DNA from 4 places in the Paenibacillus sp. FSL H3-0286 genome. Region 4 is predicted to be linked to each of the others. Evidence: predicted binding sites of a transcription regulator. Region 4 holds the regulator's gene; each other region holds the start of a gene.
What was found. Region 4 encodes Rex, which represses fermentation and respiration genes when NADH is low (regulators of the CRP and FNR family bind a similar motif). Its sites were predicted from a motif close to TTGTGAAATATTTCACAA; they were not measured.
Positions count from the first base shown of each region.

Region 1: the regulator Rex is predicted to act here: its motif matches at 5,937-5,954, upstream of MHB37_RS29875 (formate/nitrite transporter family protein).
Region 2: the regulator Rex is predicted to act here: its motif matches at 2,814-2,831, upstream of MHB37_RS31295 (cytochrome ubiquinol oxidase subunit I).
Region 3: the regulator Rex is predicted to act here: its motif matches at 3,406-3,423, upstream of scfA (six-cysteine ranthipeptide SCIFF).

Region 1 is NZ_CP150285.1:6,686,743-6,694,390, forward strand. It holds gene MHB37_RS29850 (glutamine--tRNA ligase/YqeY domain fusion protein) at 1-1,227, opposite strand, end outside; gene MHB37_RS29855 (GNAT family N-acetyltransferase) at 1,458-2,006, shown strand; gene MHB37_RS29860 (MOSC domain-containing protein) at 2,101-2,745, opposite strand; gene MHB37_RS29865 (GNAT family N-acetyltransferase) at 2,726-3,256, opposite strand; gene MHB37_RS29870 (MFS transporter) at 3,325-4,545, opposite strand; gene MHB37_RS29875 (formate/nitrite transporter family protein) at 5,006-5,833, opposite strand.
Region 2 is NZ_CP150285.1:7,024,197-7,031,844, reverse strand. It holds gene MHB37_RS31315 (hypothetical protein) at 1-93, opposite strand, end outside; gene MHB37_RS31310 (S1C family serine protease) at 482-1,729, shown strand; gene MHB37_RS31305 (cold-shock protein) at 2,150-2,350, shown strand; gene MHB37_RS31300 (cold-shock protein) at 2,443-2,670, shown strand; gene MHB37_RS31295 (cytochrome ubiquinol oxidase subunit I) at 2,893-4,296, shown strand; gene cydB (cytochrome d ubiquinol oxidase subunit II) at 4,283-5,299, shown strand; gene cydD (thiol reductant ABC exporter subunit CydD) at 5,299-7,065, shown strand; gene cydC (thiol reductant ABC exporter subunit CydC) at 7,062-7,648, shown strand, end outside.
Region 3 is NZ_CP150285.1:798,035-805,682, reverse strand. It holds gene MHB37_RS03535 (nuclease-related domain-containing protein) at 1-208, opposite strand, end outside; gene MHB37_RS03530 (hypothetical protein) at 456-953, opposite strand; gene MHB37_RS03525 (helix-turn-helix domain-containing protein) at 1,105-1,350, shown strand; gene scfB (thioether cross-link-forming SCIFF peptide maturase) at 1,723-3,108, opposite strand; gene scfA (six-cysteine ranthipeptide SCIFF) at 3,231-3,380, opposite strand; gene MHB37_RS03510 (response regulator) at 3,946-4,728, opposite strand; gene MHB37_RS03505 (histidine kinase) at 4,703-6,289, opposite strand; gene MHB37_RS03500 (flavocytochrome c) at 6,562-7,648, shown strand, end outside.
Region 4 is NZ_CP150285.1:4,772,027-4,779,674, reverse strand. It holds gene dinG (ATP-dependent DNA helicase DinG) at 1-1,972, shown strand, start outside; gene MHB37_RS21460 (redox-sensing transcriptional repressor Rex) at 2,103-2,756, shown strand; gene MHB37_RS21455 (amidohydrolase) at 2,743-4,044, shown strand; gene MHB37_RS21450 (DUF5590 domain-containing protein) at 4,217-4,735, shown strand; gene MHB37_RS21445 (hypothetical protein) at 5,146-5,688, shown strand; gene MHB37_RS21440 (AAA family ATPase) at 5,681-7,183, shown strand; gene MHB37_RS21435 (3-hydroxyacyl-CoA dehydrogenase family protein) at 7,317-7,648, shown strand, end outside.

The DNA of each region.
Region 1 (7,648 bases), 1.9 Mb from region 4:
TACTTCATTGCCGGGGAACAAGCGGAAATATTTATTGGGCGGATTCTCCATAAAGTCGTCGCGCTCAACATAAATCTCACGAGAGAACGGAATTTGGCGTACACCCATTTCTTCATTCTCTGTATTATTCTCCGCTTCAAGCCATTCTGTTTGGCCTTCCGGATAATTGGTGATAACAACCTTAAGCGGACGAAGTATAGCCATGGTGCGAGGCACAGTTAACTTAAGGTCTTCCCGGATAAAGTGCTCCAGCATTTGCAGGTCCACTAGACCCTGACTCTTGGAGATCCCTGCTTCGTACACGAATTTACGAATCGCTTCCGGCGTATATCCTCTGCGGCGCAGGCCGGAGATCGTTGGCATCCGCGGATCGTCCCAGCCATCCACATGTTTTTCGTCTACCAGCAGCTTCAGCTTACGTTTACTAGTCATGGTTTGAGCGAGATTCAGACGGCCGAATTCATATTGATGCGGAACAGAAGGCATCTCACATTCCGCTACGACCCAATCATAAAATGGGCGTTGATCTTCAAACTCAAGCGAACAAAGGGAGTGAGTTACACCTTCAATGGCGTCCTCAAGTGGATGAGCGAACGTGTACATCGGGTAGATGCACCATTTATCCCCTGTATTATGGTGATGCGCATGAGTAATCCGATAGATGACAGGATCACGCAGATTAATATTTGGTGAAGCCATATCGATCTTGGCACGAAGAACCTTCTCACCATCTTTGAATTCCCCTGCCCGCATACGGCGGAACAGATCCAAATTCTCTTCGATGCTGCGCTCACGATGTGGGCTGTTCTGTCCTGGCTCCGTCAGCGTTCCCCGCAATTGGCGAATTTCATCCGCGCTGAGGTCATCTACATAAGCTTTACCTTTAGTAATTAATAATTCGGCACGTTTGTACATTTCCTCAAAATAATCCGATGCAAAACGCAGCTCTTCCCATTCATAGCCCAGCCACTTTACATCTTCCTGAATGGAGTTCACATATTCCGTATCTTCTTTGGCAGGATTCGTGTCGTCAAATCTTAGGTTAGTCTTGCCACCGAACTCGTCCGCCAGTGTAAAGTTAATCCAAATCGCCTTGGCATGTCCGATATGTAAGTAACCGTTCGGCTCCGGCGGAAAGCGTGTGACAACTTCTTTTACTTTACCCGTACGGAGGTCTTCGGTAATAACATTTTTAATAAAATTGGAGGGGGTAGTACGGTTCTCCACAGCTATCAACCTTTCGTTCTGTAGTGTTACACTACTTCTTGTATAAACATGTTTCCTACTAATATACCCGTTAACTGTAGATTGTTCAATAAAAGGGGGCACATGGCCTGGATCAATTTTTAGCATCTTTAGACCTTTTGACTTCTCTGCGGGCGATAGAGTAGCATGATAATCATAAGAAAAAATCCATAATCATACATAAGGCCTTGTGCCGAAAAGGAGGCAACTGCTTGTTTAATTATGTCATCGACGAAGAGCTTATCTTAAAGCCACTCATGCCTGAGCATGCTAGGCACATATTCGCGTTAGTGGAGCGCTCGCGGGAACGACTTAGGCAATGGCTTCCTTGGGTTGATGCCGTTACGGAACAGGATCACACCCTTAATTTCATTAAAAATGCTATAAAACAAGGCACCGACAATGGCGCCTTCACTGCTGGACTTTGGGTCCGCGGCGAGCTCGCTGGCGTCATTGGGTATCACCAGATTGACTGGCATAACCGTTCCGTAGGGATTGGTTATTGGCTTGGTGATGGATATGAAGGCAAAGGTTATATGACCAGTGCCTGCCGAGTTCTAGTAGACTACGCCCTGCTGGAAATGGAGCTGCAGCGGGTAGAAATTCGCTGCGCAACCGCCAACGTAACTAGCCGGGCAATTCCTGAACGGCTTGGTTTTGTGCTCGAAGGTGTGATCAGACAGGCAGAAAAGCTGCCCGATGGCTACGTGAATCACGCCGTATATGGTTTATTACGTAGTGAGTGGCAGCTGCTCGGCTAAGTTACTTAAGCAAAGCAAAGTTAAACAAACACGCAAGCAGAAATAAACCTGGCTGGCATACGCCCCCAGGTTTATTTTATTGAGCAGACCAAGATTAGATCTCTGGCATACCCAGCTGTTTTCGAAACTTGTTCCGTACTACGGCTGAGAGGGCTTCCAGCTCCACAAGCTCTGCCAGAGCAGCCTCCTCTTGCAGCCCAACCTGCATTAAATGCAGTACATGCGCCACGGAAGCATGGCTGTCTCCGTTTTCTTTTTTGACAATTGCATCGCCGGTTGAAATCATTCCTTCACGAAGTACACGCAAGTAAAATCCGCTATACCTTGTATCCAGAACTTGAGCCGGAAGATCTGCGGGTCCATGCTTTTGTGAGATTTTGAAGCAAGGATATCTTGGCTGGCTAACCTGAAGCAGAGTGGTGCCTATTTCATATACATCGCCAATACACACCTCTATCTCCAGCAGACCCGTTGTGGTGATATTTTCTCCGAAAGCCGAGTACTCCAGTTTCTTTCCCAGCTGCTGTTCCCAATAAGGATAGTGCTCAATGGGATAGGCGCACACCGCCTTGTCAGGACCTCCATGATGTTTAAGATCTGCCTGACCATCTCCAACAAATCCATTGATATGAAGCTGAACTGATCCTTCTACAGGCGTTTTATAAATTCCGGTCTCCAAAGGTTTTCCCCGATAATCCACCGTCACCGGCCGACCGACATTAAGCGAGACGATCTCCATATCCATTTCCTCCTGTCAGCATGCAGCTCATAAATATCTCATCCACATAACGGCCGCCAAGATAAAACTCCTCCCGCAGACGCCCCTCTTCCACAAAACCGCATTTCCGATAAAAAGAAATCGCTGATTCATTACAGGATAATACACGCAGGCGAAGCTTACGAATAGCATGCGCCGCAGCATGTTCCTTAATGGCTTCCATGAGCTGCCGGCCAATGCCTAAACGTTGATAGTTCGGATGAACAGCAATATTAACCTCGCACACATGCCGGTTGCTCTCCATTCTACTAGGGCAGCCAAACCCGACATATCCACATAGCTTGTCATCTTGCAGCGCTACGAGCTGAGAGCCCGGGGGAGCATTCAGTAAGAAATCTTCTTGTGAGCGCCACAACATAGGTCCCGGGCTAGTGTCCTCTGTCCAAATCAGATGGTCCAGATCAATCAGTTCTCGCACGTCTTTAATCTCTGAGGGTCTAATAGTTAACCTTGCCTTGTTGATTTGTTTCATAAGATGTACACCCCTTGCCTTGCACCTCTATAGAATTCACAGCAGATGTTGGAATCCACTGTGTATAGTTATCTTACGGACCGCTCTAACGAATGGCCTTTACGATTGACTAAAGCATGGATGACGAAAAATCCTACAGACAGCAGCGCCATCGCACAGGCCAGCCAGGCTGTCGGTGCCAAACCACCGCTATCATACAGTCTGCCCATGAAGTAAGGGCCAATGACTCTCCCGACTGCACCTATCCCTCCGCTTAGTCCCAAATAAAACGGTGCGCTGCGCCCCGCATGATCCGAGATAAAGGATGGCATCGCTGGAGAAATCAGCATTTCTCCCAGTGTAGCAAGCACCATTCCGAGCACTAAGCCAGGATAATTAGGCATCCACAAAAGAAACGCATAGCCACCCAAATAAAACAGGGCACTTGCAGTCATTTGCGCCGTTGAGGTAGACGCGAACCAGCGCTTAATCATTGTTACCAATGGCTGAGCTGCAAAAATCAAAATACCGTTCAGTGTCCAGAGAAAACCATAAGTTTTCTTAGGCCAGCCCTCTGAAATAATGAACGGAGATACCCCTGTATTCCAGATAGAGTTACCGAGAAGCAGGAACAAAGAACCGATCCCCATATAAAGATAAATACGAGTATGCCCCATTAGCTTCCACGTGGATTGTTTCTCTGGTTCATTCTTCTGATGCCCCATTACCTCATGCGCAGGTTCTCCACCGATTTTCTTCAGATATATAAAAAAGAAACCCGCAAATACCGCCGAAGTTACACCATTCATTACAAAGCTTAGCATATAGGAAATATCGGCCAAAAAACCACTTAATGCCGTCCCCAGTGCTACACCAATATTATTGGCGACATAAATAACATTAAACAGCTCACCACGCTGCTTCGTGAAACGAAAGCCGATAAATGCCTGAATGGCAGGTAATGATAAGGAATTAAATAATCCTACCAGTCCCATTGCTACCATAAATAACGTCCAGTTGTTACTAGCTGCCGGCAAGGTGAACAGTGCCAAAGCATTCATGGCGAGCGCTCCGACAATCAGCCGGTTAACGCCTACCTTATGATAGAGTGAGCCCCCGAGTAGTTGACCCACGATCCCACCAACCGATTGAATAAGAATCACCAGTCCAGCATCTGACATGCTGCGTCCAAGCTCATCAAATACATACATCGTAACGAGCGGCCACATCAGCGCACTACCTGTTGCGTTAATTAGGCTGGCAATTAGAAATATTTTCACTTCTTTTGGATATGCCTGTAAAAACTTCATAAGTAGTGTACATCCCCTGTTATATATGTGTCATTAATTCATCCAGTATCATCCCAAAACAGGGCTATGAGCAAGCATACACATTGACGTTTTATCGTGATAAAGTACGCATGAAATCTAAAGGATAAAACGCACATATCGCATGAAATATCCCGTCTCCCTTGGGGTTCACGTCCGCAGTCCTCCCTAGCTCTAATATCTATTCTTATTTTAAAGCCGTGGCTGTCGTCCGTAAAGCAAACTAAACAAGAAGAAACTGATTCGCTTTTAGAAAGACGGGGTAATAGAGCCTAGAAACACTCCCCCTTCAAAATTCGCCGTGATCCGATTTCGTTCCCCCGAGCGCGGATATATCACGGCGGATTTTTTTGTGTCTGCATAACAAAAAGCACCCCTAAAACATTAACGCCACCAATAAGGCAGACCTTGAATGTTCTATGGAGTGCTCTATAAGACGAGCTTAAGCGTGTTTCTTGACACTGCTGCCGGACATGCTATCTACGGATTGAATAGCCGTAGGTGCTTTACGCAAGTATGCCATCCAATAGGCAGCTGCGACAAATATTGCCCCACCCGTTAGATTGCCGAGCCAGACGGGAACAAAGTTAGTGAAGTATTGCCCCCATGAATAATAACCTTCAAAAATAGCTGCTGGAATTAGGAACATGTTAGCTACAACGTGCTGGAATCCGATCGCAACAAAGGCCATCGTCGGGAACCAAATACCAAGGATTTTGCCGCTGAAGTTATCTGCTCCATAGGAGAGCCATACGGCCAGCGCAACGAGCCAGTTACAGCCGATACCCGAAACAAATGCCGGAAAGAATTCTGCATCGATTTTATGACCAGCCATATCCACCAATTTTTCTAAATACACACCCTCTGAAGTTAAACCCACCACATGACCGAAGAAATAAGCTACAAATAATGCCCCTGCCAGATTACTAATCGTAATGAGCAAAAGATTCTTCACAACTTCCCAGAAAGAAATCTTCTTAGCCATAAAAGCGAGCGGCACGGCCATCATATTCCCTGTCAGCAGTTCCCCACCTGCAAGGAGTACCATGATCAGCCCAACGGGGAAGACTGCGGCTCCGATAAAGTTAGCAATGGAACCCCATTCCTGTGGTGCGCCAGCAATGACGCGAATATCTAATAAAAACCCGAGCGCAATAAACGCTCCTCCCAAAAAGCCCAGAATAAGTACGGTACTTAGCGGATTATGAGCTTTTTTTATGCCGTTCTCTACAGTTACTTCGGCAATTTGCTGCGGTTTGCTATAAGCCATGGTTCCTATCCCCTTCATCTATTTACTTCAAATTTGTTCCTTTATGACCATTGTAGCGTGTCGTAAAACACATTAACGTGATAATTATCACTTTGAGAAAACTAAGTGAAAGTTTTCACTGACATGTCAAATTTACTGCAGCCTGTGCACAAATAGAAGTTTGCGACTGGCCTACTAAGCCAGCATATCTTGTTTTGTTGGATTACATTTGAGCGTACGCAGCAGCTATCGGACACAATTGACCTTATACGTAGCTTTTGAGCACATTTGGCTCGCTATCGGACACTATAGTCGCTATTGGCACCAAAAACACACTAGTTGTAACTCGTTCTATGTAATAGCTGCACTGGAGTCCGAAACCACGCTCAAACGGCGATTTATTGCTAATTAGCGGCCTCTGAGTCCGAAAGCTTCTACGGAGGGCGATGACTCAGCACTATCGGACTCAGTTAACCCTAATCGTAACTTTCGAGCATATTTGGCTCGCTATCGGACCCTATAGTCGCTATTGGCACGAAAAACACACTAGTTGTAACTCGTTCTATGTAATAGCTGCACTGGAGTCCGAAATCACGCTCAAACGGCGATTATTTGCTATATAGCGGCTTCTGAGTCTGGAAAATTCTGAGGTGGGCGGTGACTCCGCACGATCGGACTCAGTTGACCTTATACGTAGCTTTTGAGCACATTTGATTCGCTATCGGACCCCATAGTCGCTATTGGCACGAAAAACACACTAGTTGCACCTCATTCTATGTAATAGCTGCACTGGAGTCCGAAATCACGCTCAAAAGGCGATTATTTGCTTATTAGCGGCTTCTGAGTCCGGAAAATTCTGAGGTGGGCGTTGACTCCGCATGATCGGACTCAGGTGACCTTATACAGAGCTTTTGAGCAAATTTGGCTCGCTATCGGACCCTATAGTCGCTATTGGCACGAAAAACACACTAGTTGTAACTCGTTCTATGTAATAGCTGCACTGGAGTCCGAAATCACGCTCAAACGGCGATTAATTGCTAAATAGCGGCTTCTGAGTCCGGAAAATTCTGAGGTGGGCTGTTTCTCAGCATGATCGGACTCAGTTGACCCTATTCGTAGCTTTCGAGCACATTTGGCTTGCTATCGGACCCCATAGTCGCTATTGGCACCAAAAACACACTAGTTTTAACTCGTTCTATGTAATAGCTGCACTGGAGTCCGAAATCACGCTCAAACGGCGATTAATTGCTAAATAGCGGCTTCTGAGTCCGGAAAATTCTGAGGTGGGCGGTTTCTCAGCATGATCGGACTCAGTTGACCCTAATCGCAACTTTCGAGCACATTTGGCTTGTCATCGGACCCCATGGTCGCTATTAGCACGAAAAACACACTAGTTGTACCTCATTCTATGTAATAGCTGCACTGGAGTCCGAAATCACGCTCAAACGGCGATTATTTGCTATATAGCGGCTTCTGAGTCCGATAAATTCTGCGGAGGGCGGTGACTCAGCACGATCGGACTCAGTTGACCCTATTCGTAACTTTTGAGTACATTTGGCTTGCCATCGGACCCCATAGTCGCTATTGGCACCAAAAACACACTAGTTGTACCTCGTTCTATGTAATAGCTGCATTGGAGTCCGAAACCACGCTCAAACGGCGATTATTTGCTAATTAGCGCCTTCTGAGTCCGAAAGCTTCTGCGGAGGGCGATAACTCAGCACGATCGGACTCAGATGACCTTATACGTAGCTTTTGAGCACATTTGGCTCGCTATCGGACCCTATAGTCGCTATTGGCACGAAAAACACACTAGTTGTCCCCCATTCTATGCAA
Region 2 (7,648 bases), 2.3 Mb from region 4:
AAAGGCAAGGGTCATGTGGTAGTGTTCATCCTTTAAGTCACCAAGCTTACCGATAAACTCGACTAAATCCATACTTGTTGAAAAAGAACTCATAATTAATCCTCCTTTAATAGTGTGAATATATAGTGTAATTAGAACTGAAAACTGTAAAAAATTCGCAGGTGTTTTAGCTGAGGAAAATCCCGAATTGCAGGTTGCCTGTGATACAATTAAAAGCGTGATGAGCAATGCTAAAATTTTAGGGACACTTCTATTTTATTGTAGTCTTTTAAGTTGCAAAATATTCCTAATAGAGAAGATATATTAAAAGATTATCATAATCTAACGATTGACCGAAACTCTTGTGGGGTTAATGGATAAAGTGAAACTTTTTAGTGATATTTGGAGTCTAATGGTTACAGAGGTTTGGTTCGGACGTGGTTGCTATAGGTTCAGGTCTTACCAACAGTGAACGCTTGGCAATAGAAGGGGGAGATTTTCGGTGGGATTGTTTGATGATGATTTCTATTCAACTAAAGTTTCGCGGTCCAGAGGGGATGAAGCATCAAAGGGATCGTTTGCTAATCGTAGACATTCTGTACGCAGATCGCGTAAGGGTTTATCTACTTGGCAAATATCCGCCGTTTGCTCCTTAGTCAGCGCTGTGGTGGCAGTTTTGTTATTCAGTATGTTTACAGGCCAGATGAGTCATGAGACTGCTCAGAAGCCGGTTGTAGCAACTGGAAATGTTGCCCCAAGCAGTAGTGATCCATTTGACCGGATTATTCAAGCTGCTGCCACGGTTCGCCCTGCAGTAGTAAGTATTATCAATCATAAAGAAGATAATGAAGAATTAAACATTCTGGATGAGTCTGCACTAGGCTCAGGAGTGATCTATAAAAAGACAGGGAATAAAGCATTTATCATTACCAATAATCATGTCATCGAAGACTCCGGTAATCTCGAAGTAGTTACAGTGAACGGAGAGACTCGTAAGGCAACACTCGTTGGAACGGATAAAGTAAGCGACATTGCGGTACTCTCTATTGATGCCAAAGGAATCGATACCATCGCGCAGCTCGGTGATTCCTCTAAGCTTCGTCTAGGTGAAACGGTCATTGCTATCGGTAATCCGCTAGGACTTGGTGATACATTGACCTCGGGGATTGTTAGCTATACTGAACGGATGGTTCCCGTATCCCTTAATCAGGATGGAGTATATGACTGGGAACAAGAAGTGATACAGACCGATGCGGCGATTAATGAAGGAAACAGTGGCGGCGCATTAGTGGATCTGGATGGCAAGGTCATTGGAATTAACACAATGAAGATTTCAGATACGGGTGTAGAGGGTCTGGGTTTTGCAATTCCTGCGAATCATGTGATAGATATCGCTAATGAGCTGGCTGAAAAAGGACATATTGCCCGTTCGTACTTGGGTGTATATTCAGTTGATTTGAACAATCCGTACGTTCCACTAGCAGAAGATCAACGCAATGAATTGAACCTGCCGAACAGTGTTAAGGATGGAGTAGTTGTTCTAGAAGCCGTTGGCCCTGCGAAGGAAGCTGGACTGCAATTCAATGATGTCATTACCAAATTTAATGATCAATCAATCATATCTACCCTTTCTCTTCGCAAGTACTTATATAATCATACGAAGATCGGTGATGATCTGAAAATTACTTACTATCGAAACGGCGAGGCCAAACAGGCAACAGTTAAACTTCTTGAAAAACCACAGGAATAATATGCTGGAAGTCGGTATATAATGATATAGCAGTTACGACAAGTAGAGCGGACTACCCCTTCGATTCCGAGGGGGGTACCTTCTTGAAAAAGCGGATAAAAGTAACGTTTTTGGAAAAGCTATTTTTCTAAAACCATGATAATTATGCCAGAAAAAGGATCTATTTAGGGAATAAACACTAAGTGGCAACCCTTACATTGGAAGGTAATACTTATTAGGGCAAAACCGGATATATTCGGATGCTTGCTTGCCTTTGCTAATCAGGTGTGGTAATATGATATCAATCATACATTTAGTCCCTAATTCTCGCATTGAAAAGGGCTGTCATATTTGGTAATACAACCTTTTTCAATGTGTGAATTTTTTCTTTGTTTGAAGATAAAAAGAACATATTAATTTAAATTTGTGGAGGTAACACACATGCAAACAGGTACAGTTAAATGGTTCAACGCAGAAAAAGGATTCGGATTTATCGAAGTTGAAGGCGGAAGCGACGTATTCGTTCACTTCAGCGCAATCACTGGCGACGGCTTCAAAACTTTGGACGAAGGCCAACGCGTTGAATTCAACGTTGTTCAAGGCAACCGTGGACCACAAGCCGAAAACGTTGTAAAACTGTAATAATAGAAGAAACCGTCCCAGCTTGTGAAAGTTGGGACGGTCTTTTTATATCTAGTTACTCACTATTGACTTACAGGATGGGAGGAACGGCAATGAACTACCGGAAGAAACCTTTGGAAGAAATACCGGAAGAAAATACCGCAATTTGGGCATGTACCAATGAGGGATGCAACGGATGGATGAGGGATAATTTCGCATTTGAACATGCGCCTTCTTGCCGTCTATGTGACTCTCCAATGGTTCGCAGCACGAAGATGCTACCCCAATTGCTTAATTCGAATGGCGATCTCAAATCGCTGAAGAAGGGTATTTCCATCTAACCAATACCTAAATGAGTCAAGCATTTAATAGAACGACGAACCACTCAAGACGGGTAAACCGTCTTATTTTTTTTGCTTTCTTTATGCCAAATTGTGATCTTTGTCACAAATCATTTGAATTTCACCGTTAAATGACTATCTTTATGTGACATTTATCACAAAAAGAAGTTTAAATTTTTGACAGAATATAATTAACGAAAAGGGGAGAAGGAAGGGACAAATATGGATACAGTAATGCTGTCGCGTATACAATTTGCGTCGACGACAATATTCCACTATTTCTTTGTACCGGTATCAATCGGACTAGCGCTCTTGATTGCAATCATGGAGACAATGTACGTTAGAAAAGGTAATGAAGAGTACAAAAAAATGGCGCAGTTCTGGGGAAAGCTATTCCTCATCAATTTTGCAGTAGGGGTAGTTACAGGAATCTTGCAGGAATTTCAGTTCGGGATGAACTGGTCCGATTATTCACGTTTTGTGGGTGATGTATTCGGGGCTCCACTTGCAGTTGAGGCATTGGCAGCCTTTTTCCTCGAGTCTACTTTTATTGGGATATGGATATTCGGCTGGGATAAGGTGTCCAAGCGAGTACATTTACTGTCCATCTGGCTGGTAGCATTCGGTACGATGTTATCTGCATTCTGGATTCTAGCGGCTAACTCTTTTATGCAGCATCCTGTGGGTTTTGAGATAAATAATGGACGTGCAGAAATGAATGATTTCTTCGCGCTTATTACGAACGGACAATTGCTGGTTGAATTCCCACATACAGTACTGGCTGCTTATGCAACAGGTGCTTTTCTTGTAACTGGTATTAGTGCTTATAAAATATTGAAGAAACAAGAGGTTTCTTTCTTTAAGAAGTCTTTTCAGATTGCAGCCATCGTAGGGATTATTTCTTCTATTGGTGTAGCTGTTGCTGGTCACGCCCAAGCGCAATATTTGGTTGAAACTCAACCAATGAAAATGGCAGCTTCCGAAGGACTGTGGGGTAAGAGTGGTGACCCGGCACCTTGGACCGTATGGGCAAACATTGATCCAAAGAATCAAATCAGTAGTGGAGAATTTCAAATTCCTTATATGCTGAGTTTCCTTTCATATAGTAAATTTTCCGGTGAAGTTAAAGGTATGCTTGAGCTGCAAGCGGAGTATGAGCAAACCTATGGCCCCGGTGACTATATTCCACCTGTACGTACGACATTCTGGAGTTTCCGGATCATGGTTCTAGCAGGAACGTTAATGATTGTATTGGGAATGTACGCTATGTACTTAATGTGGCGCAAAAAAATGGACCGTCCGAACACTTGGTTTATGCGGTTTATGTTATGGGGCTTGTTGCTTCCTCCGATTGCGAATACAGCCGGTTGGGTTATGACCGAATTCGGGCGTCAGCCATGGACGGTATTCGGACTGATGACAACGGAAGACAGTGTGTCGCCTAATATTACAAGTGGTCAAGTTCTGTTCTCCGTGATTTCTTTTACAACGATTTATTTAATTCTAGGATTAGTGTTGGTCGGATTGTTTATTAAAGTGATTAAAAAAGGTCCTTATGCAATGGATAACGATCACGGCGATTCGAATGATCCATATAACGAGGAGGGTTCCCATGATATCTCTTAATGAATTGTGGTTTGTGCTGATTGCAGTTCTGTTTATAGGGTTCTTCTTCCTGGAGGGTTTCGATTTCGGCGTAGGGATGGAAACACAAATTCTCGCTAAAAATGATACAGAGCGCCGTGTTCTGATTAACTCGATCGGACCCTTCTGGGATGGGAATGAGGTATGGCTTATCACAGCTGCGGGTGCAATGTTTGCGGCTTTCCCTGAGTGGTATGCAACGCTGTTTAGTGGATTCTATATTCCTTTTGTATTTGCCTTATTAGCTTTGATAGCGCGTGGTGTCGCTTTTGAATTCAGAGGTAAACGTGATTCATTGGCTTGGAAAAGAACTTGGGATGCTTGTATCTTTATCGGCAGCTTCCTTCCACCATTCCTCTTGGCAGTAGTATTTGCAAGCTTTATCAAAGGATTGCCTATTGATGGGGAGATGCAAATGTATGCAGGGTTCACAGATATCGTGAATGTGTACACTGTAGTAGCAGGGCTTACTGTTGTCCTTCTGTGCCTGGTGCATGGTCTCATGTTCACAACACTGCGTACAGTGGGGGATCTACAGGCTCGCGCTCGCAAGTTGGCTCAAAAATTGCTAATCCCGCTCGCAGTTTTATTTACTGCTTTTGTGATTATGACTTATAATATGACGGATATTTTCGAGCAACGTGGAACGATTCTTATGATTATTGTAGCCCTGGGAGTTATCGCCTTTGTACTGTCCGGTTACTTCATGACGAAGAAGAAGGATGGCTACGCTTTTGGAATGACAGGAGCGGTAATGGCGCTTTCGGTAACTTCTATCTTTGTAGGATTGTTCCCGCGTGTTATGATTAGTTCAATTGATCAAGCTTTTAATTTGACGATCACTAATGCGGCTTCGGGCCATTACTCTTTGAAGGTAATGACGATTGTGGCACTGACTATCCTTCCGTTCGTATTGGGATATCAAATTTGGAGTTACTTTGTCTTTCATAAACGGGTTCACGAGAAGGAGCATCTTGAATACTAATGGATAAAAACTTGCTTGGGTATAAAGGAGTTAAGCCAGTCTTTCTGATTGTAGGCTTCCTTACCCTGGTGCAAAGCTTGTCCATACTTCTGCTGGCTAAATCGCTGGCAGAAGTCATCTCTGCGCTATTTGCGGGAGAACCTCTGAAGGAACAATGGGGCACTGCGCTATTGTTCCTTCTTGCATTTCTTGTGCGCCATGCTTGTGCTATGCTGATGAGCCGTGTCTCTTACCGCTTCGCGGAAGCAACGGGCAGCACTATGCGGAGGGAAATGATGGACAAGCTCTTCCAGCTTGGCCCTAGAATGGTGGGCGGGCGTGGAACCGGGGATCTTGTTACACTGGTGCTGGAAGGGGTAACTAAATTCCGCACGTATCTGGAAGCGATCATTCCTAGAATGGTAGGGATGTCTGTTACACCGATCTTGGTGCTTATTTACGTCTTTACGATGGACACTACGAGCGGGATTATTCTTACGGTAACTATGCCGATTATTATTGTTTTTATGATTTTGATTGGGATGACAGCCCGTAAGCAAATGGATCGGCAATTGAAATCGTATCGCACATTATCTAATCATTTTGTAGACTCATTACGTGGGCTAGAAACATTAAAATTTCTAGGACGCAGTCGTAGTCATAGCGACAGCATTGCTGCTGTCAGCGATCGTTATCGCTCGGCGACCATGCGTACGCTGCGAGTGGCCTTTTTGTCATCGTTCGCCCTGGATTTCTTCACTATGCTGTCAGTAGCTTCTGTAGCGGTAAGTCTTGGTTTGCGGCTTGTAAATGAACAAATGACATTGGTTACGGGCTTAACGATTCTAATCTTGGCTCCGGAATATTTCCTGCCTGTCAGATTGGTAGGTTCAGATTTCCATGCTACTTTGGATGGGAAAGAAGCCGCTGAAGCAATGAAGAGCATTATAGATCAAGATGAGGTGAAGGCTGAAGTAATCGTCCCTAACGGTGATCTATCTGTCGGTTCTGCAGCAAAAACATCGGAACAAATATTCACTTGGCATGAGAATAGCGTGCTCACATTAAATGACGTTAGCGTGAAGTATGAGGAAGCAGGGCTTTCTTCGCTGGAAGCGCTGAACCTGCAATTTAAAGGAGCTAGCAAAATTGGGATTATCGGAGAGAGCGGGGCCGGTAAATCTACTTTAGTGGATATATTAGGGGGCTTCTTACACCCTACTTCAGGAAGTATCACGGTTAACGGTACTACGGTTAGTGCATTAACGGATGAGGCTTGGCGAAAACAGACCTCGTATATCCCGCAGCGTCCGTATATTTTTAGCGGTACGTTAGCTGATAATATACGTTTTTATTACCCTGAGGCTTCTATGGAGGCTGTTGCCGCGGCAGTGAAAGCTACGGGTTTATCGGGTTTGGTGGATACTCTTCCGCATGGCTTAGATGAGATGATTGGTGGCGGCGGCCGTTCGTTCAGCGGTGGCCAGGAGCAACGGGTGGCATTAGCCCGGGCACTGCTTAGCAGCCGTCCGATTATGCTTCTAGACGAGCCAACGGCGCATCTGGATATTGAAACGGAATATGAGCTGAAGGAGACGATGGTGCCCCTTTTTGAAGGAAAGCTGGTCTTTCTGGCTACCCATCGCCTGCACTGGATGCTCGATATGGACATTATTGTAGTAATGAAGCAAGGCCAAGTGGCAGAAATCGGTACCCATCAGGAGTTACTTGCCCGCAAGGGTGCGTATTATGAGTTGATTGGGTCGCAATTGGAGGGAATCCATTGAAACGTGAAGGATGGTTTGCTCCCTATGTATCGTCGTATTTTTGGCGTTTTGTGCTAATTATTGTGCTTGGGGCGTTGACGATTTTTACTGCCTCTTCATTGATGTATACTTCAGGATTTCTGATCTCAAAAGCGTCTACACCAGTCGAAAATATCCTGATGATCTACGTGCCGATTGTCGGTGTACGTACGTTCGGAACAAGCCGGGCAGTCATTCACTACGTGGAACGGCTGATTGGGCATGACACCATTTTACGGATTCTTTCTAAAATGCGTGTGCGCCTGTACAATATTTTGGAGCCACAGGCCTTGTTCCTGTCGTCGCGTTTCCGTACTGGGGATATTCTCGGGATGTTAGCTGATGACATCGAATATTTGCAAAATGTATATCTGAGAACCGTATTTCCAAGTGTTATTGCTTTATTGATCTACGGGGTTGCAGTGATTGCGTTGGGCACCTTTGATATCGGTTTTGCGTTATTAATGGCTTTGTATATTTTGGTGTTGGTCGTGGTATTGCCGCTTATATCTTTGTTGTTCACCCAGAAACGTCAACGTGAAGTGAAGGTAGAGCGTAATCGCCT
Region 3 (7,648 bases), 3.1 Mb from region 4:
GAGACTTGGGATTAGGGAGCATTAGATCGCTTAACGATTTACACTCCTTAGGTAGCTGGTCAAGTTGGATATTGATTTTATGCTCACCTAACTCTCCAATTCGTGTGGAAACAACTTTCGGTTTCGACTTGGGAGTTTGTGTCTTACGCACTGCCTGTGGTGGCTTAGTTTCGGATTTTTTAAAGAAGGACTTTACCGCTTTAAGCATAGCAAAACCTCGTCTGATATAGATTTACAATATGTATGGTTATTCGACAATATGGGAAGATATCCCTTTATTCAAATCATGAATGGAGGTCTGCCCTCTTTTGGATGAACAGCATCTAAAAAAACAAAAATTCCAAATATATACGCAATAAAAAAGACTGTCGCATTGACAGTCTGAAGATAAGATATACATATATCCCCTTTGGTTCCGATACCTATGTGCTACTCCGCTACCCACAGGGCATGTCTTAGTCCGAGAGAACTGAAAGGGCAGTAAGGGCATTTGCAAGCTGCATGCCATCCTTTAGTCCTTGAAGATATAGACGTTCATAAAGAACGGCTTGCTTCGATTGAAGCTTATCCTCCCAGTGCTCAAACTCTGGCATACGTGCAATGTCCATGGAGTCAAACAACGCTTGAAAAGCTTTGCGCTCTTCTTCAAAAACATATCTAGGTTCGGATTGATGTTCAATCTGTGCGGTCACCTCATCCAATCGACCTTGAATCGTCTGTAAAAACCATGCCGGAAAGTCCACCATATCCCCTCCAAGATAGAAACTCAAACGAAACGACACTGTATGTCCGTTTTTTTCTTGGTACATCCGATTAATCAGTTCGTCAACCTTACGACTCTGGGCCTGAACCGCTTCATTGCTGCTTAACGGAATTCCCTGCTCCAGTGATTGCTGTCCGAGTTCATTCAGCTTGCGCTTTTCCTCCTCATATTTGTACATCAGATGTTGCATTGCACCCCCACCTTCCGGGAAAAGCTATATCTGTAGACGATGTATGGAAATTTTAATGCGTTTATCGGTTTATTTCATTTTAATTCGATATCCGCATTAAAACAATACTTACCTCGCATACAATTTGGTTAAATTGTGAGGTGACACCAAAATGAGGCATCGCAAAGAGCCCCCGGGTGACAAAAACATTATCGGGACCCGAGTTATAGCTATTCGAAAAGCTAAGCGAATGAAGCAAAAGGATTTCCTTGCCAAATTGCAAACCTTTGGCTTGGACATTAGCCCGACCAGTTTATCGCGATTGGAAGGTCAATATAGACTTGTGCAGGATTATGAGGTGGTTGCAATTGCGAAAGCATTGGAGGTTTCTGTTGGGGAGTTGTTGGGGGAGGGTTAGTGAAGTGATAGTGGGAGATAACTCTCTGTTCTTGGAAGAGATCGTTATTTCATTTAAATAGATACTACATAAATCTGCAAATTTTTATGCAGAATCCCTGAGGGGATTTATTATTCAGACTTAGGCACGTACCTACGACGTCCAATAAAATGGAGGACTGAGGCAATATCTGACCCTTAGCTTTTTATCCTTCGGTCCGCTTTCAGGTAACATTCATCGTGCTATGTATGTAGACATCAAATAATACATAGCTATAACAACGATATACCAACCTATCGCGTGGAATTCATACAAAAACCGAGAAAGGCACTTTATTTAAAAGTGTCTATTTCTCGGTTATAGTATATTCATCCGTTATTTTAATTAGTTAGGTTACCCTTCCATCGCTCTAATAGATTCATCCACCTTTACCATCATGGAACATTCGACTCTTTTGCGGAAGACGTCACAGCTGAAGTCATAGGTTCCGACCAGGGAACCCGTCGCGTGCAGCGCATTGGCAGGACAACCGCCGCTGCAGTAGAGTTTCGCCCAGCAGTCCTTACATTCCGGCTTCGAGTAGCAGTTACTCTCTTTAAATTGACATTGCAGCTCAGGTTGTGTGATGCCATCCCAGAGGTTTCCCATGCTGTACTCTTCATCCCCTACGAACTGGTGGCAAGGAAAAAGCTCTCCCCAGGGGGTGACAGCAAGATATTCTGTTCCTGAACCACAGCCAGTGATTCTCTTCTGGATGCAGGGTCCTTCCGAGAGGTCAAGCATGTAATGATAAAAGGTAAACCCCTTGCCTTCTTCGCCGCGCCCAATCATTTCTTTTGCGAGAATTTCGTACTGGTTATATATCTCCGGGAGGTCCTCCTCGGTAAGTGCATAGGGTTCCCTTGGATCACAGATAACCGGTTCCATCGAAATTTTGTCAAAACCAAGGTCTGCGATATGAAATATATCGTTGGTGAAATCGACATTGTTACGAGTGTAAGTTCCCCGTACATAGTACTCTTGGTCTCCGCGCTTACGAACGAATTCCTGGAACTTCGGAAGAATATGATCGTAGCTGCCTTTTCCGTTAACTGTTTGGCGAAGCCGGTCATGAACCTCTTTCCTTCCATCTAGGCTCAATACGACATTGTACATTTCCTGATTTAAAAACTCGGTGACCTCATCGTTCAGCAGCATCCCGTTCGTCGTGAAGGTGAAGCGGAACTTCTTTTTGTATTCTTGTTCTTTGCTTCTTGCATAAGCTACGATCTGTTTAACCACTTTCCAGGCTAAAAGTGGTTCCCCACCGAAAAAGTCAATGTCCAGGTTTCGATGATGACCTGAGTTTTCAAGCAGATAATCGATAGCTTTTTGTCCAACCTCATAGCTCATGATTGCTCGATCTCCGTTGTATTTCCCCTGACTAGCGAAGCAATAGTCACATGACAAATTACAGGTATGCGCAACATTGAGGCAGAGTGCCTTGACATAAGTTTTTCGTTTTTTTAAATCGAGCGAGAGGTTCTCATACTCATCTTTTGTAAAGAGCTGTCCATCATTTATAAGCTCCTCGATATCCACGATGGTTTCTCGAATGTCGCTCTCGGAAATGCTGGAATCATCTTTATATTTATCCAACATTGTTGTCACGATTTGATCGACAGAAGTTTTCTCATAATCCGCTATAATTTCATATGCTAGGTCATCAACAACATGCACCGAGCCACTATAGGTATCGAGCACGATATTGTATCCGTTTAGTTTATATTGATGAATCATACTTACTAATCAAGCTCCTTTTGCACACAAGTAGAAACGGCTTCGCCATCCTTTAGGGATAGTATCCATTTCTTAAAAATAGCCGCCCATCAGCAGAGCAATGGGCGGTAAAATTCCGAATCCTATCTGTTCATTGCATTTTCACACTTCTGGTTTGCAACGCCGCAGGAAGTTTTACAAGCGGACTGGCAAGAGGTCTGGCATGCGCCGCATCCGCCGTGTTTTGCGGTATCCATCAGTTTGCGGGTGCTCAGTGTTACGATTCTTTTCACGATAAATGACTCCTTCTGTAATTTCTTGTGATCACTTTCACTTAATTTCCATGGAACATCGTAGCAACATCACGCAGGTACGTCTATGATGCCTGTCACCTAGCAGAGCAGAGAGGGGTTAAACATAAGCATCAACACTAATTTTCGTGCAGTCTTTCATGCTTGTGATCGTAGGATGCGGCAGCGGGAACCAGAGTCAGAGCAATGCTAAAAAAGTGAAACAAAAAAGAGACAGCAATGATGCCATCTCTTTAACAACATTTTTTCTCATACTTGTCCGTAAAGTCCAATAAATATAAGGATTTCATAGCACTGTATCCTTCCTTACCAGTAGAGCGACACTCTCCACATGCGTGGGTGGACAATGTGAACAAACTTATATGAGGAGCCCTAAGACACTTCCAGACAGTTTATCTGCTCTTGACGCCTTAGTTCATAAAAATATTGCACAATTGGATGCTTTAACTTCATCTTCTCGCTCATGTTTAAAATCCAACCGTTTTGATAGAAGGCGGCTCCGAGCATAGCATCTATGGCGTGCTGCAGAGGGACGAGAATGGCCCTCCTATCCATAACCGAACGGATGCTTTTTGTACTCTAAGGGGCTTGAGCCGACTCTATTTTTGAACACACGACTAAAATAGTACTGGCTCTTATACCCTACCTTCACGGCCAGATCCCCGATTTTGATATTCGGCATTACGTCATCCAGAATCTCCTTCGCCTTCGATATCCGAAGCTCGGTGACATAGTCAAGGAATGAAGCACCGATTTCTTGCTTCATACGCTTACTAAGATAGGTTTGGTTGATATGAAATAGTGCTGCTACTCGAGTAATAGACAGCTCCGGATCCTGATAATGACTGTCAATATACTCGGTCACTTTTTGGATAAGCACTGTTCCATCCCCTGTATACCCGGGAAGCTCCGGCTCCTTATCCACCCTGCCTTCATGTGAATGCAAAGGATATTTTACCTGAAGATGCTCATCGATCCGATGAAGCAGCTTGTTCAGATCACTCTTCGGCACAGGTTTCAATACATAATCGAATGCTTGCAGTTGCACGGCTTGACGCGCATATTCAAAGTTATCGTACCCGCTGATGATGACAACCAGAACCGACGGGCAGCGTTCGCGCAATATATTCATCAGATCGAGCCCATTCATATTCGGCATGTTGATGTCCACAAGACATACATGTGGTAGGGCTTCCTCCACCATATTCAATGCTTCGTTTGCACTTTTCGCTTCTCCTTCAACCTCAAAAAGATACGGACTCTCCTCAATGTATTGTCGCAAGCCTTTGCGAATGATCGTTTCATCATCGACGATGACAATCTTCCACATCTTCATTCCACTCCCCGTCCAAAGGTATTCGAATGACCATAACGGTAATGCCATCTTCGCTCTTCACTGCAAGGCCATATGGCACTCCGTAAGCTAGTCGAATGCGATGGTTTACACTATATAGCCCAAAGCCTGTGGCAGAACGATCATATGTATCATCAAGAAGGGCTTGATTTATCTGCTCAAGCTTCTCTTCCGGAATCATAACCCCATTATTTTCAACCTTAATAACCAAATAATCGGCCTGTTTATATGCTGTAATCGAAATTTTGCACTTTTGATCCCCAAGTGGCTTAATCCCGTGATAAATCGCATTTTCCACCAAAGGCTGCAGTATGAAGCGAACAACTTGGCACTGAGCAAGCTTTTCATCATATCGAAGCTCGTAGTCCAGAATCTCCTCATATCGCACACCTTGAATATGAAGATAACTCTCGACATGGTACAACTCCTGATCAAGCAGAATGTAGGGACTGCCTGTGCCAAGCCCTAATCGGAAATACGCGCTAAGCGCTTCCACCATCTCCACCACATTGTCTGCTCCATGTTCCGTTGCCATCCACTGAATCGTATCCAATGTGTTGTATAAAAAGTGCGGCTTGATCTGCTCATGAATCAGTCTGAGTTCCATCTCCTTTCGGTCCTGCTCCACAGCGTATAATTGAACAAGCATGTCATTGAAGCTTCGTCCAAGATCGCCGATCTCATCCGAGCGCGTAACATCTGCTCGTATGGTTTGGTTGCCGTTCTGCACATTTTCCATTACCTGGCGAAGCGACTGAATTGGACGAATAATGGAAGAAGCAAGCAGCACCAGAAAGACGATAAACGCACTACCGATAAGAACGCCTACCAGCAATGCAGTCCGCTGGGTTTTGATCACCGCTAACGATAGACTTGAATTCGGTACTTTGAGTACTAACTTCCAGCCTTCCACATTTTGAATTGGAGCCTCAAATACACTCATGTTCTTCTTATCTGCTGTATCCTCCGCTCCATCTTCTTCACCCAGCTCTCTGCAATCGACGATAAGCTGGCCTGACTGGTCATATAGCATTACATCTTGAGCAATCTCCCTCATCTTCTTGACGGAGACGGCTGCGGCAATATAAGCTACCTCATCATTCACCGATGGATTCACGCGATAAAGAATGACGACGATTTCGGCTGCATTCGCTTTGGATACGATCGGATTGCTTACCACATAATTGGAATCTGAATTCAGCAGTTTTCGATAGTAGGGTCGGTTTAGTATCGAAAAAGGCTTGTCCCTTGCTGACCAGGAATTTCCGTGAATATCCACCACGCGTATGGATTCGTACTCTACTTTCTTCTTCGCCTCGAACTTATCGAACTCTTGCAGCAATTCATCTCGTGTCCACTGATGGTCCGAAGCTAGAGAAGCAAGCATGTCTATCTCTCCAATGCGCTGATTAAACCAATAATCAATCTGGTCGCTGCGTGCAGTAACCACTTGCTGCGTTAAGTTCTTATTCAAAGGGACAACCGTATGGTTCATCTCCAAATATATTGTTACAAGCAATGCAACGAACAGCAGCAAGAAGCAGCCTCCTGCGATTAACGTAATTTTTAAGTGAATTGATTTCATTGTAATCATAGCCCTTCACAATATCTGTTTCTTACATGCCCGAAAAAGACAAAAAAACACTAATCTGTGCAAATACATAATGCTGTACTAAATCTATAATAGGTCTTGTGCATATTTTCACATGAAATAACATTCATGTCTAGGCTAGAGATAAAGGATTTGCCTAGCAAATCTTCCTCTCCCTAGTGTATGTAACCAATCCACAACAGAATGAAGGAGATATTATGCGAACTCACACGAAAAAGCTGTTATCTATTCTACTAGTCCTCAGTCTTATGTTCACGCTTGCTGCTTGCGGCAGTAAAGATGCAGAGCCCGCTGCAGATGCAAACGGAGTTCAAGTCTTTGAAGGAGTTGGGCAAGGTAAACATGGCGATATTAAAGTACAAGTCTCCTTATTAGATAACAAGATCACTGACATTAAAGTGACAGAGCATAAGGAAAATGAAGTACTTGCAGAACCTGTTTATACGCAGCTCAAGCAAGAGGTCATGGCAACTAACAGCGCAAAAGTTGATGCCATTAGCGGATCTACAGTTACAAGCAAAGGATATCTCGAAGCCATTCAAGATGCAATTACGAAGTCTGGACTTACCCTTGTCGCTGGCGCTGCAGTCAGTGGAAGCAAAGACAAAGAAGAAGTCGAGCAAACCTATGATGTTGTCGTCATCGGTGCCGGGGGTGCTGGCTTTAGTGCGGCTATCGAAGCGAAGAGCGCTGGAGCTAATGTAGTTCTGCTCGAGAAAATGCCAGCTGTTGGCGGCAACACATTGATTTCCGGTGGTGAGATGAATGCGCCTGACAACTGGGTTGAACGTGCTCTTGGCATCACAGATGACACGGCTGACTTGTTCTATAATGATACGATGAAAGGCGGAGACAACCTCGGGGATCCAAAGATGGTTCGTATTCTTGCCGACAATGCTCTAGCATCTGCCGAATGGCTGCGCGATGATATCAAGGTAGAGTTCTTACCTGATCATCTGTTCCAATTTGGTGGCCATTCCAGAAAACGTGCGTTGATTCCTGTAGGTCATACAGGTGTTGAATTGATTACTAAGTTAAAAGCCAAAACAGACGCTGATCAAATCACGATCAAAACGAATATGAAAGCCGAAACCTTGCTGAAGGACGAAAGCGGCAAAGTAACAGGTGTAACTGCGACTTCGGGTACTGGCGACAAGATCACATTCCATGCGAACAAAGGCGTCATCATCGCTACCGGTGGTTTTGGATCCAATGTAGAGATGCGTAAGAAGTATAACCCTACAATGGATGAAAAATATATGACTACCGATACACCAGGATCTA
Region 4 (7,648 bases):
TTATTTGTTGCCTGCCATTTATCAAAGCGTTCGCACCAATGAAAAAGTCATGGTCAGCACTCATACCATTAATCTGCAGGACCAATTGCGCGAGCGGGATATCCCTTTGTTAACGCAGGTAGTTCCTTTTCCGTTTAAAGCTGCTATTTTTAAGGGAAGAGGGCATTATTTGTGTCTGCGTAAGTTTGAGCATAAAATTAATAAGAAGGACTTTATAAGCCCAAGGGAAGATGCGCTTACTGCAGCTCAGATGATTGTATGGCTCACTCAAAGTGAATCAGGGGATGATGAAGAGCTGAATTTAAGCGGCCGGGGCGGTGACTTCTGGGAGACGGTGGCAAGCGATACCGATTCCTGTCTGGGCCGTTCTTGTCCTTGGTTCCGCAAATGTTATTATCATAGGGCCAAGCATGAAGCTGGGATTGCTGATGTGGTTATTACGAACCACTCCAAGCTATTCGCAGATGTTAAGGCTGGGCACCAGCTGCTTCCGGCTTACGAGCATCTTGTCATTGATGAAGCACATCATTTAGAAGATGTGGCTGGTAAACATCTTGGCATGCATATGAAGCATTTCACGGTGGCACACACGTTATCGCGACTGTATAAAGATAGCCGAAACGGACAGCTCCCTGCTCTGCGTCAAATATTACAGTCGTCAGGCAGTGAAGAGGCTTCAGAATGGAGCGGAGTCATCGATCGGATCTACCCGGATCTGCTTACTGTCAAAGAAACCTGGGATGCACTCAGCGACAAGCTGTTCAGCCTATTGCCGGAACGCAGTGATGCAGGGGCAGGAGAAGCGGGACAACTGGTTATGCGGTTGCTTCCTGCCCGTAAGCCGAAGGATTGGGATGAATTGGTTGCGCTAGAGAACACTATGAATCTGACGTTAAGCGACATCATCCGTAAGGGTGATAAAATGCTTAACGAGATGCGTGACCAGGAAAGCCAATCCTCAGCAGACAGCCTTGTTACTGATATTAGCGGTTTATTTAAAGATTTGGCTTCCATACGTGAGCAAGTAAGATTCTTTATGGGGCTGAATGACGATAATGTAGTATATTGGCTGGAGGCAAATGGAAATTACCGCAGCAAATCCCTACAGCTGTATGCCGTCCCTGTGGATGTTAGCAACCAGCTTAAAGAGTTGTTCTTCGATAAGAAAAAAAGCATCGTGCTTACCTCGGCGACGCTATCTGTAGATAAATCTTTTCAATTTATGATTGATAATCTCGGACTTAACGAAGCTGCAGAAGAGGGACGTCTAATGACCTCACTCCTTCCATCTCCCTTTAAATATCGCGAGCAGGCACTGCTAGTTATACCGCGTGATTTTCCTAGTGTGAAGGGGAGTGTGGGCGATGCTCGATTTGTCGATACACTCGTACAGTCATTATCGGAAGCTGCTAAAACAACACGTGGGAGGATGCTGGTTCTGTTTACTTCTTATAAAATGCTGCGTCAGGTATATGATCCGCTTAAAGAGGCTTTGGCCTCACAAGAGATTACGGTGCTTGGTCAAGGCGTGGAAGGTGGCAGCCGGAGCAAGTTGATCCGCCGCTTTCAGGACAGTGCAGCATCCGTATTGCTGGGGACGAGCAGCTTCTGGGAAGGTGTAGATATTCCAGGTGAAGCACTGACTTGCCTGGCCATCGTGAGACTTCCGTTTCAACCGCCGAATCACCCGTTGGCGGAAGCGAAGTCGGAGTTATTGCAGGCCCAGAAGAAGAATCCGTTCATGAAATTATCTGTTCCTCAAGCGGTTATTCGTTTTAAGCAGGGATTCGGAAGACTGGTTCGCACGGCGCAGGATCGTGGAATAGTTATTGTTTATGATACAAGGGTTATTGAATCTCATTACGGGAAGTATTTCCTTTATTCATTGCCTGGTCCCAAAATGGAGCATATGCTTACTGATCAAATGGTCCCTCGCATAGCGGAATGGCTAGAGGATGGCGGCGCTTCTTAAAACGCTCGTCTTCAGTTTAGCTCCTCCTTATCCTTAAGGGCGGTGTGTTACAGTACCGTCCTTAATAAGGAGAGGTAGACGTTTGAATATGGATTTTCACAAGAACATTACTATTTTTAGGAGGAAAAATATGAAATCGGATAAAATATCAGAAGCCGTTGTTCGCAGACTGCCTGTGTACTTGCGTTTTTTGAATGATCTCCAGAATCGCGAAATATTAACAGTTTCCTCTCAGGAACTTGGACAAAAGCTTGATCTTAATCCCGCACAGATTCGTAAGGATTTAGCATATTTTGGTGACTTCGGCAGAAAAGGTATCGGCTATGATGTAACGTATCTTATTGAGAAAATCCGTCATATCCTGAAGCTGGATCAACAGCTTAATGTAGCTTTAGTTGGAGCAGGTAATCTCGGACATGCCTTGTCTAATTACAATGCATATCTTAAAGATACTATGAAAATCACGGCTATATTTGATTCGTACGCTCCTAAGGTTGGACGTAAGATCAACTCCCTTACTGTGCAGCCGATGGATGAACTAGGCAGCACAATTCGTGAGCAAGGTATTCGCATTGCCATTATTACCGTACCTGATTCAGAAGCTCAAAATGTAGCAGATATTCTCATTTCTTCTGGGATTGAAGCGATTTTGAACTTTGCCCCTGTGATTCTGAAGACACCACCGAATATCCGGGTGCATGCAGCTGATTTTACAACTGATCTGCAAAGTCTTGCTTATTACTTGCGGGATGGAAAGGAAGAAAGCGAACATGAACAACAATAAAACGATAATTAAGGGCGGGTATTTTCTGACTCCGGGAACGGATGAGCCGGTTCTGAGTGGATATATGACTATTGAAGATGATTTAATCACTTACATAGGAAAAGAAGAGCCTCAGATGGAAGCTGGAGTGCAAGTGGTTGATGGCAGCCGTCTGCTGTTCATGCCTGGACTTGTAAACACACATGGTCATGCGGCGATGTCTTTGCTGCGTGGATATGGAGATGATTTAGCGCTACAAGTGTGGCTTCAGGAGAAGATGTGGCCAATGGAGGAAAAGTTCACCGGTGATGATGTATACTGGGGAACCTCCTTATCTGTATTGGAAATGCTGAAGGGTGGAACTACGACCTTCCTCGATATGTATGATCATATGGACCGAGTAGCCGAGGTAGCTGAGTTATCAGGTATCCGTTCCGTATTGATGCGTGGTGTGATCGGGTTATGTCCAGAGGATGTACAGAATCACAAGCTTGCGGAAGCGATTTCTTTTGCCCGTAACTGGCATGGAAAGGCTGAAGGTAGAATTACTACTATGATCTCGCCGCACGCCCCTTATACTTGCCCTCCGGACTTCCTGGTTAAGTTCGTGCAGGCAGCGCATGATCTGGATTTACCGATGCATACGCATATGTCCGAAACGAAACGTGAAGTGGAACAAAATGTGGCGGATTACGGGTTGCGTCCTGTAGCTCACTTAGAGAAGCTTGGCATGTTCACACGTCCATCGATAGTTGCACATGGTGTTCATTTAAATGATGAAGAGATTGAGATCTTGGCTCGCCATAATGTGGGTGTATCTCATAATCCGGGCAGTAATTTGAAGCTGGCTAGCGGAGTGGCTCGGGTTACTGATCTTCTAAAAGCTGGTGTGAAGGTGTCTCTTGGCACGGATGGCGCGGCAAGCAACAATAACTTGGATATGTTTGAAGAGATGCGGCTTGCAGCTCTCATTCATAAGGGTGTCAGCGGTGATCCAACGGCTGTTCCAGCTCCAGAGGCTCTGCGTATGGCTACAGAATATGGCGCGCAGTCCATCTTTTTAAATAATGTAGGCAGACTTGCTGTAGGGATGAAAGCAGATTTCATTGCTATTGATATCGATCAGCCGCATTTGCTGCCACACACAGATCTGTTGTCTCATGCAGTTTACTCTGCTAGCGCTAAGGATGTTGAGCATGTGTGGGTGAATGGTAAACAGGTCATCAAGCATGGACAATGCTTAACCCTGGATGAGGAAGCTATCCGGCGTAAAGCGCAAGAAGCCTTCGAAGGTTTATTGAAGCGTTAAGTCTGGAGAATAACGAATAAATAATAGGCTGCGACTTTTTGCTTTTAGCAAAAGTTGCGGCCTTTTGTGTATTTTTAAGGCTGGGAAAGCTAGAAAATTATGAAATTTTGGATAAACGCGCGGGTGTGTTATATAATCAAAAAAGATATATTACTAGAAAGGGAGCTGTACCTTGAAGAAAAGGAAAAAATGGATCCTCCTGGGGTCAGTTCTGATTCTGCTCCTGGGGTTTGGACTTATCCAGTTCTATGCCTATATTATGAAAGATCAATGGAACGAGCGTGATATCGCTAAGGATGTTGCCAAAACCAGAGCGGGTCTAACAGAGGTAACCAAAGCACAAAAATCGGTTTGGGATGAAAATGCAGTGTACTGGGTATTAACAGGGAAAAATGAAGCCGGGACTGCTCTTATGGTCTGGGTCCGCTTTACGGTAGATGGAAAATTTGCTGAAGGCGACGACGCAGTGTTTGCTGAGGAACTAAGTAAAGGAACCTCGGAAGCCCAAATACGCGGCATTATCAAAGCTGATCTTCCGGACATAACGATTGAACGCTTGCTGCCGGGAGTATATAACGGAGAGTATGCTTGGCAGCTTTTTTATAAACAGAGCGGTCGGTATTATTATCAATTTTATCGCTTTTCGGATGGGTCCCGAATGGGCGAAGGTTACAGTTTACCTAAAAGTTAAGCTGAACATAAGGAAATTAAGGGTGGCATAGTAAACAAGCGAACTTATTATAAGTTCGCTTGTTTACATTTATTTGATGTACAAAAGTGATATACTAAGTGATATACTGAATGGGTGGTTATCACCGAATATTCTCTTATATTCACATACGAAAATAGGCCGATTGATTAAAAATCAAGGCCGATTTTGTCGAAAGTGAGGAATTTATTTGGTATTGATGGAAATATTTAAAAAATTAAATTTTAAATATATTCACATTTATTTTGAAATTAGTATATACACCTGTGATATACTACTACTTGTAATTAGAACAGCAATAAGAGACTTCAGTCTCTCTGATGAGCTCTCAAGTAGCTATAAATTATTATAATGAGCTTTATATTTTGTCATCTTTGAGAGGAGGACGTTTCTTGAAATTACGTCTTGTACCTGTGCTGATAACGTCTCTACTGTCGGCTACTCTATTGTTTGGTGGCTTCTTTTTGTATCGTCAGTTTGCAATGCAGGAACCACTTCAGAAGATTGTATCTCAATATGAGGGCGTCAATAATTCTCATATCAGTATTAACCGCAATGAGGTCACTTTGAAACTTGATCTCCAGCCAGGCACGAAATTACGTGAACTGGTTCAGTACGTCTCCCAAGAAGGAAAATCGATGATTGATGGACGTACACTAAAACTTGATGTAGAACAGAACTCCAGTGAACTGCTGGATGAATACTGGGATAAAGCGATGTTCTCTGTAGCCGAAGCCATGGAGAGCCGTAAATATACACTTATACCCACAGAACTTGATGGACTCAAAGCGCAATATCCGCAATATAAAAATGTGATAGCCTCAACAGAAATTGATGACAATAATGTCTATGTAAGCTTGAGTAATGGAAAAGAAAGCAAATTTATTATTTTGCCGCGTAAACCTGCGACATTGGGGGTATGGAATAATGCCTAAATACCTTAAAGAAATTCTAATCGGATTTATTCCTGTCTTGTTTATTTTTATGGCTTTTCTAGGCATTAATATATTCCCGATTGTAATTGCTGCTGGGATGCTCACGGCCTTACTTATCATTGCTCATTTAAGAGGCGGACTTGCGGTAAATGCAGGTGCCGGGAAGAAACGCAAGAAGGATGGACCTTCAAAGCTTACTTTTGAAGAAATTGGCGGGCAAGACAATGCAAAACAGGAGCTTCGTGAAGCGTTGGATTTTTTGATCCGGCATGAGGAAATCAGCAAATTCGGGATTCGGCCTTTGAAAGGGATTCTGCTTACAGGCCCTCCAGGAACAGGTAAGACCCTTATGGCTAGAGCAGCAGCACATTATACAAACTCTGTATTTGTGGCAGCATCAGGCAGTGAGTTTGTAGAAATGTACGTAGGTGTCGGTGCCGGCCGTATCCGCGATTTGTTTAAGGATGCCCGTACCCGCGCCCTTAAGGAAAACAAGCAAAGCGCTATTATTTTCATAGATGAAATTGACGTAATTGGCGGTAAGCGTGAGGGCGGACAGCAGCGAGAATATGATCAGACCTTGAATCAGCTGTTGACTGAGATGGACGGGATCTATAACAACGAAACACCACGCATTCTACTGGTAGCAGCCACTAACCGTAAAGAAATGCTTGATTCAGCATTGCTGCGTCCTGGCCGGTTTGACCGTCATATTCAAGTGGACATGCCTGATAAAAAAGGCCGCAGATCGATTCTCGAATTGCATGCCAAAAATAAGCCGCTTCATGCCAATGTGAACCTCGACAAAATTTCCGAAGAAGCCTATGGTTTTTCCGGTGCTCAGCTCGAAAGTGTTATGAATGAGGCAGCAATTTATATGATGCGTGAGGAATTGACAGAGGTTGAGCAGCGGCATCTGTCGATGGCGATTGACAAGGTTATGATGGGGGAAAAAACGGACAGAGAAACTAACCACGAAGAGAAAAAACGGGTGGCGATCCACGAATTGGGACATGCCATTATGGCAGAACTGCTTCGTCCGGGAAGTGTCAGTCAGGTTACGCTGACTCCGCGGGGGCAAGCCCTTGGTTATGTACGTCACAATCCTCAGCAAGAGCAGTATCTGTACACCAAAGATTATCTCGAAGATCAGATTATGATCGCACTTGGTGGAGCGGCTGCAGAAGAAATGTATTATGGCGGACGAAGCACAGGTTCACGTGGCGATTTTGATCAGGCCCTGAATATTGTCGAAACCATGATGAAATCCGGATTGACTTCGTTGGGTATTGCCAAACTGGAAATGGTTACCACTGAAGAGCTTATGAAGGAAAACAGTAAAATATTGGACGAGTTGATGGTACGTACTCACGACCACCTTGAAAAGCAACGAAATGTATTTGATTACTCCCTTGACATTTTAATGAAGGAAGAAGTGCTCTCTGGAGAGCAATTTCGATGTCAATTTCGTGACAGCGTGCGTTTACCAGCATAAATATTTATGCTGGTTATTTTTTTTTACTTTTCAGGCATGCTAAGATATCATTATATGTCGGGCTTTATAAATTTTTGCGACAGACAAGGTACAATACAAAAGTATAGATACCTGAAAGGATGGAGACTTTTTTATGAATTTCAAGAAAATTGGTGTCATCGGCGGTGGCACAATGGGACAAGGGATTGCCGAAATGCTGGCAGCCAAGGGCCTGGATGTATTGCTGGTGGAGAAAACCCCTGAGAAACTGGACTACTCCTACGAAATGATCGAGACAAGTCTAGATAAGCAACTGGAGAAATGGGCGATCACTCAAGCTGAGAAGAAGCTGATTCTTAGCCGCATTCAAAAAGTGACACATTTCGCAGAGCTGAGCTCTTGTGACATGGTTATCGAAACAATCGTTGAGGATTTAGAAGAAAAGAAAAAAATATTAAATCAACTGGATCAAGTATGTCCAAACCA